Regions from separate parts of the Rhizobium sp. CC1099 genome, predicted to be linked through region 3. Evidence: predicted binding sites of a transcription regulator. Region 3 holds the regulator's gene; each other region holds the start of a gene.
What was found. Region 3 encodes LexA, which represses DNA repair genes until DNA is damaged. Its sites were predicted from a motif close to TGTTCNNNNTGTGTTCNG; they were not measured.
Positions count from the first base shown of each region.

Region 1 (4,157 bases), 2.0 Mb from region 3:
CTTTTCGAACTTGTCGATCGCAGAGGCCTTTTCCAGCGTCAGGCCGATATCGTCGAGACCGTTCAGCAGGCAGTGGCGCTTGAATTCGTCGAGGTCAAACTTGATCGAACCACCGTCCGGGCCGGTGATTTCCAGGTTTTCGAGATCAACCGTCAGGATGGCGTTGGAACCGCGCGAAGCGTCGTCCATCAGTTTGTCGAGGTCTTCCTGGCTGACCCTGATCGGGAGAATGCCGTTCTTGAAACAGTTGTTGTAGAAGATGTCCGCGAAGCTTGTGGAGATGACGCAGCGGATGCCGAAATCGAGAAGCGCCCACGGGGCATGCTCGCGCGAGGAACCGCAGCCGAAATTATCGCCGGCAACGAGAATCTTGGCATTCTGATATGCCGGTTTGTTGAGCACGAAATCCGGGTTCGACGTGCCGTCTTCGTTGTAGCGGGCTTCCGCGAAGAGGCCTTTGCCGAGGCCGGTGCGCTTGATGGTCTTCAGGTAATCCTTGGGAATGATCATGTCCGTGTCGATATTGACGACCGGGAGGGGTGCTGCAACGCCCGTGAGCTTCACGAACTTTTCCATGGAAACCTGCCTTTGTATGCCGTTTTTCAACGATTGCTCCGGCAATAGAGCAAAACGCCGTAAAAATGAAGGAGAATCTTGGGACGCGCTTAGAGATCGATGATCGTGCCGCGGCCGTCGTTCCAGATGCGCATTTCGCGCTTTGGCTCAGCCTTGGCGCGGACGGGCGCCGGCTTCATCTTCATCGAAAGCGCGCGGCCGGCCATGAGCACGGTCAGGATACCGCCAACGGCGAGCGTCACCGAAAAGGTGAGAGCAGCGAGCGCCACGAATACAGTGATCCCTGCCAGCATGAGGAAGATGGAGCGTATATTCTGCATGAGTTTAGACCTTTCTTCGAAAGGAATGTGGTCCTTGTTTTTTATTTCTGCAAGTCAAGCATGGCTTTTTGTTGTCTTGTCAGTCTTCACAAAGCTTGGCACACATTCGTGATGAGCCAGAACTCGCCCATCCGTTCCTTCAGTTTGCACCGCTCTGTGCTGAGCGTTCCCGCGATCAATCTCCGCGCTCTCGAAAAGACCCATGCGCTCGGTTGCGATGCCGTCATTTTCGATCTCGAAGATTCCGTGGCGCTGGAGAAGAAGGAGCAGGCGCGCGAAAACCTGAAAACCTTCTTTTCGGGCAAGCCACTTGCGAACAAGGAAAAGATCATCCGCATCAATGCGCTTTCGTCGGGTTTCGGCCATGCCGATATGGAGCTCGTACAGGCGCTGCGGCCGGATGCGGTGCTTTTGCCGAAGGTGGACGAACCGCAGGATGTCACGGCCGTGAGCGACCTTCTTGCTGATGCGGATGCGCCAGAGACCTTGCGTATCTGGGCGATGATCGAGACGCCGCGCGGTATCCTGAACGCGGCGGCAATCGCAGAGGCTGGCCGCACCCTGGGCTCGAGACTCGATTGCTTCGTCGTCGGGCTGAACGATCTGCGCAAGGAGACCGGCGTTCTGCCTCAACCGGGCCGAACCTATCTCGTTCCGTGGCTGATGCAGGTCATCCTCGCCGTGCGCGCCTATGGTCTCGATGCGATCGATAGCGTTTTCAACGATTTTAAGGAAACAGATGCCTTCGAAGCCGAATGCGCGCATGCCCGGGCCATGGGCTACGACGGCAAAATGCTGATCCATCCGATGCAGATCGAGGCTGCCAACCGGCACTTCGCTCCCGATGAGGCTGCCATCCGGGAGGCGGAAGAAATCATCGCCGCTTTCGCCGATCCTTCGGCCGAAGGTCTCAACGTCATCACTTTGAACGGCCGGATGATCGAGCGCCTGCATCTTGTCCAGGCGGAAAGCCTGGTCCATAAAGCCCGCCTGATTGCCGAACGCCAGACTATTGAACGAAAGCCTTTATCATGAAGCTCTATCGCCTTCTGACCGGCCAGGACGACGCCGCGTTCTGCCATCGCGTAACCGATGCGCTCAACAAGGGCTGGTCGCTTCACGGTGCACCGTCGCTGACCTACAATATTCAGACCGGCCAGGTGATTGCCGGTCAGGCGATCGTCAAAGAGGTCGAAGGCAAGGATTATCATCCGGAGATGAAGCTCTCCGAGCAATAGCTCAGCGCTCGACGGCCTCCTCGACGCTCGCTTCGATCCGCTCCATGTCGTCATCGCTCAGGCCGAAATGGTGACCGATCTCATGGATGAGGACGTGGGTGATGATGTCTCCGAGCGTTTCATCGTTTTCCGCCCAATAATCCAAAATGGGACGCCGGTAGAGGCGGATGCGATTGGGCATCTCGCCGGTCTCGACCGTGAAGCGCTCGGAAATACCCCGGCCTTCGAAAAGGCCAAGCAGGTCGAACGGCGTTTCCAGCGCCATATCCTCGAAAACATCGTCGTCGGGAAAATCTTCGATTTCGATCGTGAGATTGTCGGTGAGCGAGCGAAATTCATCCGGCAAGTGGCTATAGGCCTCCATCGCCAGGGACTCGAATGTGCTGAGCGTTGGGGCATGGCGGTCCCGCCAATCCTCGCTCTGGTCTATGCGGGCCATGAAAATTCCCTTCCTTTGGCGCCCATATAGAACCTTTGCGGTGGATTTTCGAGTGTGGAATCAAAGGCAGGAATAAATTCATAAGAATTGGTTGTTGACTCTTTTAGAAAGCTCTGGAATCCATAAGAACATAACAGGAACAATCTGACTTTGGAGTGAACGTCATGGCGCAGACGGCCGTGGCGCGCGAGCAGCTTTTTGCGCTCCGCGAAACCATTGCGAAACTCGAAGGCAAACCGGCACCGGCGCTTGCGGCGGCGGCACAAGAAGCTTTTGCGGCTGGTGATGAAACCTATTCGAGACCTGCAAAAACGCCGCTGCGTCTGTCCTTTGACATTCCAATTCTCGATGAAGCGCTCGAAGGCGGTCTACCGCTTAACGGCATTACCGAAGTCCGGTCTCTGATGCTGCGGGATGCAGCTGGCGCCAGCGGTTTCGTGCTGGCGCTTGCGGCCTGGCAGCAGCGGCAGGAGGCGGCGGATGGCATGCCGGTTTTTTGGATTGGTGACAGAGTATGCACAATGGAAGCAGGGCATCCCTATGCTGTTGGCCTCAAGAATTTCGGATTGGAGCCGGAACGCTTTCTCATGGCCTCGCCACACAAGCTGGAAGAGGCGCTGTGGCTTGCCGAAACGGCTGTCGAAAGCGGCGTCTTCCCAGCCACGATCCTGGAGGTGCGCGGCAATCCGGCCCAATTCGGTCTTACAGAAAGCCGGCGATTGAGCATGCGGGCAAGGGCTTCCGGCCGCCCGCTTTTTCTGTTGCGGCAGGGCGGCGAGGAGGAGGCGAGCAGCGCCTTTTTCCGATTCCGTGCCGAACCTGCGCCAGCCAGCGCACGGCCTCTGCCGGATGGTTCGATGCTAGAGGGCGGCATCGGCAATCCGGTTTTTCGTCTCATCCTGGAGAAGAGCCGCAACGCGGCTCCCCTCTCCTTTCTTCTGGAGTGGAACCCTCATGACCGCCGGTTTTTCCCCGTTAGCCAACCAGAGCGCACTCGTTCTCCAGGCGAGCAATCAGCGCATTCTGTCGCTCAGCTTTCCCCATCTTCCAACCGACAGGATCGCCCGCAAGAGGTGGGGTCTGTCCTGGCGTTCGGCCGGACGCCCTGATGCGCCGCCGATCGTCTGTTCTGGACGGCTCAACAATGCCATGCGCCTAACGGCGCTCGATGAGGTGGCGGAACGGATTAAACTGAAGAAAAACCAGGGAGTAGCAGAAGCGCGTGCCATATACCCGCTTCTGGATGTCATCGAGGAAGATCTGGCGGCCGATCGTCGGCTTCTCGAGGGCATCGCTGATTGGTGCGACCGTTATACGCCGCTGGTGGCATTCGGCGGCAAGGACGGGCTGTTTCTGGATATTACCGGCTGCGCCCATCTCTTTGGCGGCGAAAGGGCCATGCTCAAGGATATCCTTTCCCGGCTCTTCCATATGGGGTTCGATGTCCGCGGCGCGATCTCTTCGTCGCCGGGCCTTTCCTGGGCCGTTTCCCGCTTCGGGGATGGTGGCGTCATCGAAACCGATCAAATGGAACATGTGCTGGCACCACTGCCGGTCGCAGCCCTTCGGCTGGAGGAAGGGACC
Region 1 is NZ_CP121641.1:3,817,299-3,821,455, reverse strand. It holds gene leuD (3-isopropylmalate dehydratase small subunit) at 1-576, opposite strand, end outside; gene QA644_RS19025 (hypothetical protein) at 666-896, opposite strand; gene QA644_RS19020 (CoA ester lyase) at 1,008-1,931, shown strand; gene QA644_RS19015 (DUF1737 domain-containing protein) at 1,928-2,134, shown strand; gene QA644_RS19010 (metallopeptidase family protein) at 2,136-2,573, opposite strand; gene QA644_RS19005 (hypothetical protein) at 2,738-3,682, shown strand; gene QA644_RS19000 (DNA polymerase Y family protein) at 3,723-4,157, shown strand, end outside.
Region 1: a site for LexA is predicted at 2,698-2,715, ahead of QA644_RS19010 (metallopeptidase family protein). Genes of this name have one in related genera too.

Region 2 (4,157 bases), 390 kb from region 3:
TTGATGCCGCGTTTGGCTACGAAATCGACCGCAACTTTCAGTACCGTCAGCGTTTTCAGGCCGAGGAAGTCGAACTTTACGAGGCCGGCCTGCTCGACCCACTTCATGTTGAACTGGGTGACCGGCATATCGGAGCGCGGGTCGCGATACATCGGAACCAGCTTCGAGAGCGGCCGGTCGCCGATGACGATGCCGGCGGCGTGCGTCGAGGCGTGGCGGTAAAGGCCCTCGATCTTCTGGGCGATATCGAGCAGGCGCGCCACCACGGGCTCCTTCGCTGCCTCCTCCTGAAGCTTTGGCTCCTCCTCGATCGCCTTGGAGAGCGGCGTCGGATTGGCCGGATTGTTCGGCACCAGCTTGCAGATCTTGTCGACCTGGCCGTAAGGCATTTCCAGCACACGGCCGACGTCGCGGAGGGCAGCGCGCGCCTGCAGCGAACCGAAGGTGATGATCTGCGCCACCTGTGCGCGGCCGTATTTCTGCTGCACGTAGCGGATCACCTCTTCGCGGCGGTCCTGGCAGAAGTCGATGTCGAAGTCGGGCATCGAGACGCGTTCCGGATTGAGGAAGCGTTCGAAGAGCAACGAAAAGCGCAACGGGTCGACGTCGGTGATCGTCAGCGCATAGGCGACGAGCGAGCCTGCACCGGAACCGCGGCCGGGGCCAACAGGGATATCATGCTGCTTTGCCCATTTGATGAAGTCCGCAACGATCAGGAAGTAGCCCGGAAACCGCATGCGCTCGATGACGCTGAGTTCGAATTCCAGCCGTTCGCGGTAATCCTTCTCCTCATAGCCGGGCGACATGCCGAGCGTCGAAAGGCGCATGTCGAGGCCCTCCTCCGCCTGCCGGCGGAGCTCCAGCGCTTCGGCGCGTTCCGCCTCCTCGGGATCGTCGGTGGCGCCGGTAAAGCGCGGCAGGATGGGCTTACGGGTCTTCAGTACGAAGGAGCAGCGGCGGGCGATCTCGACCGTGTTTTGCAGCGCTTCCGGCAGATCGGCAAAGAGTTTCGCCATCTCGGCGCGGCTCTTCAAATAGTGGTCCGGCGTCAGGCGGAAGCGGCTGTCGTCCGAGACGATGGCGTTATGGGCAACGGCCATCAGCGCATCATGGGCATCATAATCGTCGCGCGTCGGGAAGAAGGCCTCGTTGGTCGCCACCAACGGCAGATCGTGCTCATACGCAAGCCCCACGACCTTCTGCTCATGGCGCTTGTCATAGGTTCCGTGGCGCTGCAATTCGACATAGAGCCGGTCTGGGAAGAGGCGCTTCAGGGCAAGCAGCCGGGTTTGCGCCTGCGCGGCATGGCCCTGCTTCAGTGCCCCATCGACGGGACCGCCAAGCGCACCCGTCAGCGCGATCAGCCCTTCGGTTCCGGCCTCTTCCAGCCAGGATGCCCTGATATGGACCGCCTGGTTGTCGTCGCCGCCGAGATAAGCGCGGCTGACGAGATCGACGAGCCGCTCGTAGCCTTCCGCGGTCGCGGCAAGCACGACGATCGAGGGCAGCTTGGCCAGCGCCTGCTGACCGCCGCGCCTTTCTGTCTCCAGGCCGTCCATATCGATCGACAGCTGGCAGCCGATGATCGGCTGTAGCCCCTCTTCCATCGCCTTTTGCGAAAATTCGAGAGCGACGAACAGATTGTTGGTGTCTGTGATGGCGATCGCCGGCTGGCTATCGCCCGATGCCTTGTAAAGGATCTTCTTCAGCGGCAGCGCCCCTTCAAGGAGCGAATAAGCCGAGTGGACACGCAGATGCACGAAACCCGGCGTACCGCCGACGAAGCCGCTGTGCGCATCCGCCATTTCATACCCTTCCAATCGCCCGAATGAATCGGTTTGCATTGTCGGCGTTGATGACAGCGATGTCCAGAAGCAGTCCCTTGTGCGGACCGCATGAAAGCGATGCGGTCCCCTGAAAACTTAAAGTGCCATGAGGATCAATGAAAAGCTGGCAACGAACATTGCAATGGAGGTGAATGCTGCGATATCACGGATCATGTCAGTCATCTGGCTCTCCTTTACTCGTTATGTTTCCAATTTGTTCCGCTATTGTTCTGTTGTCAACAGGAATCATTTGCGCATAGTTAACGGCGGACCGGAGGAGAATTATGAGGGTTGTCATTGCATTCACCGCCATTCTCGTCGCAACGGCGACGTCGGCTGCGGACATAAACCCTGGCGCCATCGTCGATGGCGCGACGGGAGACTGGAACGGCGACGGCAAGCTGGATCTGGCTATCCTCGTCGCACCGGCCGATGCGGAGAGAAAAGAGCAGATCGGCATCTACATCTATCTGCGCGACGCCGACCACGAACTGCTCAGGCTTTCGGCAAGCGCGCCCAGTAAGATCTGGGGCAGCACGGATACAGACGGCGTTTTCGGCCAAGAGCCCACGATCAAGGCTGCCGGCAAATCCTCCATTGCAGTCCATTCCCAAAACAGCGCGATCGGCCGCGAGCGCTGGGATCTGACGCTGACGCTTGCCTACCGCAACAAGCAATTCGTTGTCGCCGGCTACACCCACAATCACTACGACACGCTCGATCCCAATGCCGGCGGTTCATGCGACTACAATGCGCTGACCGGCAAGTTGCAGAAGAACGGAAAGGACGTAAAAGCCGCGCCGCGCGTGATCACCATCGAGCAGTGGAACGACGAAACCGGTCAATCGATCTGCGGCCAATAGTCGCCAGTTCTCTTTTTGTTCTTTACAGGCATATGTTTTTGGGAGAGCTTCAGCGCGGGAGGCCGAGAGCCATGAATCTTGCTGCATTGAACGGCTTCATCGTCGAAGCGAAGGCAAATACCTATGTCGGCGGCGGGAGAAAGCTGGACCCCTGCCGCAGCGGATCGCACGACATCGGCTACGAGCGCGGAGAATGGCGCTATCTCGACAGCTATTTCGGCGGAACGGATTTCGCCGGACAAGAAGTCGTGTGGCTGGGCGGCGAGCCCGTCTGGGTGATGAACTATTTCGGCCGCATTGTCGAGCCGACGCTGATCGATGGGGAGAAGGCAGGCGCCGTCATCAAAGCCGCGCTTTCGACGATGTATGCCGAATACAGTCGCTTCCTGGGCGGCATGGAATTCGAGCATGCCTTCGGCTTTTATGCCGACCACAGCACCGGCGATTGCGATCACTTCAGCGGACGGGAAATGATCATCGTTGCAGAGCGGAGAGCCTACGAGCTGGACTACCGAGGCGGCCTCATCCGCCCCTAATCAGAACTCGACAACCTTACCGTCGCTGATGGTCACGCGACGGTCCATGCGGCCGGCGAGTTCGTGGTTATGAGTGGCGATCAGCGCTGCAAGACCGGACTGGCGGACGAGCGCCTCCAGCGCATCGAACACGTAGCTCGCGGTCTCGGGATCGAGGTTCCCGGTCGGCTCATCGGCGAGAAGCACGGTCGGCGCATTGGCAACCGCGCGCGCAATCGCGACCCGCTGCTGCTCGCCGCCCGAAAGCTCGCCGGGACGATGGCTGGCGCGGTGGCCGATGCGCATATAGTCGAGCAGCTGCTTTGCGCGTTCGCCCGCCTCCTTTCGCGGCAGACCGGCAATCATCTGCGGCATCATGATATTCTCGAGGGCCGAAAACTCCGGGAGGAGATGGTGGAACTGGTAGACGAAGCCAATCTCGCTGCGGCGGATCGCCGTGCGCTTCTCGTCGGTCAGCCCTTCACAGACTTGACCGTTGACGATGACTTCGCCGCCGTCCGGATGCTCCAGCAGGCCCGCGACATGCAGCAGCGTCGATTTGCCGGTGCCCGAAGGAGCGACCAGGGCGACGATCTCGCCGCTGTGGAGGGTAAAATTGGCGCCCTTCAGAATGGTGAGCACGGTATCGCCCTGGCCATAGTGACGCTCGACGCCGGAAAGCTTGAGAACGACGTTCCGTTTCATTGAAATCAGCATTCCTTATTCGTAGCGGAGCGCCTGCACCGGATCGAGCCGCGAGGCCCGCCAGGCGGGGAAAATGGTCGCGAGAAAGGAGAGCGCCAGCGCCATGACGACGACAGAGACCGTCTCGCCGAGACTCATCTCGGCCGGCAGCTGGCTCAGGAAATAGAGTTGCGGATTGAAGAGCACGGCGCCCGTGACCCAGGAGAAGAACTGGCGGATCGACTCGATGTTGATGCAGACGACGACGC
Region 2 is NZ_CP121641.1:1,122,113-1,126,269, reverse strand. It holds gene dnaE (DNA polymerase III subunit alpha) at 1-1,805, opposite strand, end outside; gene QA644_RS05635 (hypothetical protein) at 2,111-2,689, shown strand; gene QA644_RS05630 (DUF5680 domain-containing protein) at 2,761-3,225, shown strand; gene QA644_RS05625 (ABC transporter ATP-binding protein) at 3,226-3,909, opposite strand; gene QA644_RS05620 (lipoprotein-releasing ABC transporter permease subunit) at 3,925-4,157, opposite strand, start outside.
Region 2: a site for LexA is predicted at 2,031-2,048, ahead of dnaE (DNA polymerase III subunit alpha). Genes of this name have one in related genera too.

Region 3 (4,157 bases):
AGCGCCGCCTCGTTGGCACCGCCATGAGCCGGGCCCCAAAGGCAGGCAATGCCGGCCGCGATGCATGCGAACGGGTTGGCGCCCGAAGAGCCGGCGAGGCGAACCGTCGAGGTCGAGGCGTTCTGCTCGTGATCGGCGTGCAGGATGAAGATACGGTCCATGGCGCGCGAGAGGACCGGGTTCACGACATATTCTTCGCACGGTACCGCGAAGCACATGCGCAGGAAGTTCGAGGCGTAGTCGAGATCGTTCTTCGGATAAACGAACGGCTGGCCGATATAGTACTTGTAGGCCATGGCCGCGATAGTCGGCATCTTGGCTATCATGCGCAGGCTTGCGACCATGCGCTGATGCGGATCGGTGATGTCTGTCGAGTCGTGGTAGAAGGCAGACAGAGCGCCGACACAGCCGCACATGACGGCCATCGGATGGGCGTCGCGGCGGAAGCCGGTGAAGAAGCGAGACATCTGCTCGTGCACCATGGTGTGATGCGTGACGCGGTAGTCGAAATCCTTCTTCTGGGCAGCCGTCGGCAATTCGCCGTAAAGCAGCAGATAGCAGACTTCCAGGAAGTCGCCATGTTCGGCAAGCTGTTCGATCGGGTAGCCGCGATGCAGCAGAATGCCTTCATCGCCGTCGATATAGGTGATCTTCGATTCACAGGAAGCGGTCGAGGTGAAACCAGGATCGTACGTGAAGGAACCGGTGTTTTTATAGAGTGCACCAATATCGATGACATCCGGACCGATCGTTCCGCTTTTCACGGAAAGATTGGCGGTTTTGTCGCCGATTTTGATTGTTGCGCTTTGATCCGTCATGCTGATCCTCCAAACTGGCGGCGGCGCCATAAAAGCGCCATAGGGTTAAGCGTCCTCTCCGATAGCTATATGATCACGGCGCCAATGCCAAGTTACCGTGGCGCCATTTTGTGCATCGCAGTATCAACTTTTAGACACTCCTGCGATGCCGGAGGCGCATAGCGGAAGCCAATGATTTAATTCGGCTTTTTGCAATCCATTTTTTTGGACTTTTTTCAATCGATTATTGTTGCTGAAACGCCCTCAGGGCTGCATTCTGGTTGTATTCATAGGGTGTCAGCGGGCTGGGTGCATGCCGGAGTTGAAAACGGCCGAGCTGCGCATTCCGCTTCAGCAGATGTCGCGGACAAGCAGTGTGCGCGCTTCCCGGCTTGCGCTTTTGGAATGCGGGAAGAAGCCTTTGGCAAAAGCAGAGCTCTCGCCCGTCAATAGCCACCGTTCAGTCCCGTAGCCACCGATCAGTCATTGTGGCTGCATACCCAAGGCTTTCGGCCTGCAAATGGCGAGCTAAGGAGCCGCTCAGGGCACACGCCTGCGCTTTGCGACGGTTTTTTCGGGCTTGGGGCGGCGATCTGGTTTGCGTCCGGCACGAATGTTTCGCTCAGCGCTTTGGCTTTGACCGAAAGCAGCCGTGAAGGCGCTGCGACCCGCGAAAGACGGAGGGAAAGCGAAATTTCACCGGAGCAGCAGGAAGAGGCAAGAAATGCGATGCGGAACGGTGCCACGCCCGGCTTGCGATGCCGCGGACATCGTCGTCACGCGGGCAAGGCTGCGGTTCGGCGCCTGCCGATGCGGCGCAGTGCATTTCGCGAATGAAACCTTGCGGAAAACCGGCGCCGTCGAACCGTGCTTTGGACAACCGCCTTCGAGAAACTCGATCGCCCCCGCCACGCCTATGAGTGGCGCGCCGTCGCCTTTGCCGGCGACGCGCTGCCGGTCAATGGTAGCGGCGGATAAGGCCGACGAGCTTACCCTGAACCTTTACGCGATCCGGTCCAAAGATGCGCGTCTCGTAGGCGGGGTTCGCCGCTTCCAGCGCGATGGACGCACCCTTGCGGCGGAACCGCTTCAGCGTCGCTTCCTCGTCATCGACCAGTGCCACGACAATGTCGCCGGGATTGGCGGTGCTGGTGTTGCGGATGATGACCGTGTCGCCATCGAAGATGCCAGCATCGATCATCGAATCGCCCTTGACCTCAAGCGCGTAGTGTTCGCCGGAGCCGAGCATATCGGCCGGAACGTTGATGTCGTGCGTGTTGTTCTGGATCGCCGAGATCGGCACGCCTGCCGCAATACGGCCCATGACGGGAACCGAAATGGAGCTGTTATTGTCTTCGTTCGCCGGCTTCGGCGCGGCGGCAGCAGGCTGCGGCTTGCCGAGGCTGCCCTCGATGACGCTCGGCGAAAAGCCGCGGCGGGGCTGGATGCTCGGGCTGTAGGCTTCCGGCAGCTTGATCACTTCAAGCGCGCGGGCCCGATTCGGTAGGCGACGAATGAAACCGCGCTCTTCCAAAGCGGTAATCAGCCGGTGGATGCCGGATTTGGACGCGAGATCCAGCGCATCCTTCATTTCGTCAAACGATGGCGGAACGCCGGATTCCTTCATACGCTCATGAATGAAGAGGAGAAGCTCCTGTTGTTTGCGTGTCAGCATCGAAGTTTAACCCCAAATTCGTGAAACAAAGCCAGAACGGACACTATATGTTCCATATGTGTTCCGCAAGTACCTAAATTTTCGTAAAACTTCGTCTCAACTGCGTTCATTTTTGGAAACTTTTGTTTGCCGGATCAGCGCTTTCAGCTTGCATTGACCACATAGCGGCACACATCTTCAGCACATTAAATGGAGACCTGACGCCATGCTGCATCCGTTGGATCATCTTGTTCTACCGGTCACCAACATCGATCTCGCGCGGGAGCGGCTGGGACGATTGGGGTTCACGGTTGCCGCCGAGGGCCGTCATCCTTTCGGTACGGTGAATGCTTGCGTTTTTTTCGCCGACAAGACCTATCTCGAGCCGCTTGGCGTCGCGAGCGCGAAAGAATGTGAAGAATCAGTGCGGCACGGAAACGTCTTTGTGGCGCGCGACCAGGCCTTTCGTTTCCGGTGCGGCAATGACGGATTCTCTGCGGCCGCATTCAGCACGGAGGACGCGGACGCCGACCATGCTCATTTCGTGCGTGCGAGAAAGAGCGGCGGCGCCATGCTGGAGTTTTCGCGCCTGATCAAGATGCCGGACGGGTCGCAATCGACAGGCACTTTCAAGCTTGCCTTTGCCGCCGATCTTCGGGTGCCGGATTTCTTCCTCTTTGACTGCCAGCGCATCAACGCCTTTCCGGCCGATCGGAGCGCGCTGGAAAAGCATGCGAACGGTGCAACCGGTATCTCGGAGATGGTGCTAAGCGCGCCCGAGCCTGAAGCCTTCGGCTCGTTCCTTCAGTTGGCCGTGTCTACGACGGAAATCGAGCGGACACCGTTTGGCGTGGCGATCGCGGCAGCGAATGCCAGGATCAGTCTTCTGTCGCCGGAAGGGATGGAGGCTTATTTCGATTCGGTGCCGTTATCCGTGGATAAGGGGCTAAGAGGCAGCGCTATCGTTTTCCGCACCACCGATCTTGCCGTGACAGAAGCGCTTTTGGCTGATAACGGGATGCCCTATACACGCAAGAACAACAGAGTCCTGGTGAAGCCTGCGCCCGGCCAAGGTGCGATCTTCGCCTTCGAGGAGATCCGATGAGCAATACGAATTCCGAAGTCGCAGTCGGCGAAGGTGCCGGCCGCGTCGTATTTTCAAACAGTGGCAGGCTGTCGCTGATCGCCGGCGCATGCGAAATGGAGAGCCGCGACCATGCCTTCATGGTTGCGGGCACGCTCAAGGAGCTTTGCGGCAAGCTCGGCATCGGGCTCGTCTACAAGACCTCCTTCGACAAGGCGAACCGCTCTTCGCTGTCGAGCAAACGCGGTATCGGTCTAGAGAAGGGCTTGGAAGTCTTCGCCGACCTCAAGAAGGAACTCGGCATTCCGGTTCTGACAGATATCCATTCGGAAGAGCAATGCGCGCGGGTCGCCGAGGTCGTGGACGTTCTGCAGATCCCGGCCTTCCTCTCCCGTCAGACGGACCTGCTTGTCGCAGCCGCGAAGACCGGCCGTGTCATCAACGTCAAGAAGGGCCAGTTTCTCGCTCCCTGGGACATGAAGAATGTTCTCGCCAAGCTAAATCAGAGCGGCAATTCGAATGTTCTGCTTTGTGAGCGTGGCGCGTCCTTCGGTTACAATACGCTGGTCTCGGACATGCGCTCGTTGCCGATCATGGCGGCCATGGGGGCTCCGGTCATTTT
Region 3 is NZ_CP121641.1:1,514,381-1,518,537, forward strand. It holds gene gltA (citrate synthase) at 1-818, opposite strand, end outside; partial or broken gene QA644_RS07800 (hypothetical protein) at 1,546-1,775, shown strand; gene lexA (transcriptional repressor LexA) at 1,756-2,472, opposite strand; gene QA644_RS07810 (VOC family protein) at 2,678-3,556, shown strand; gene kdsA (3-deoxy-8-phosphooctulonate synthase) at 3,553-4,157, shown strand, end outside.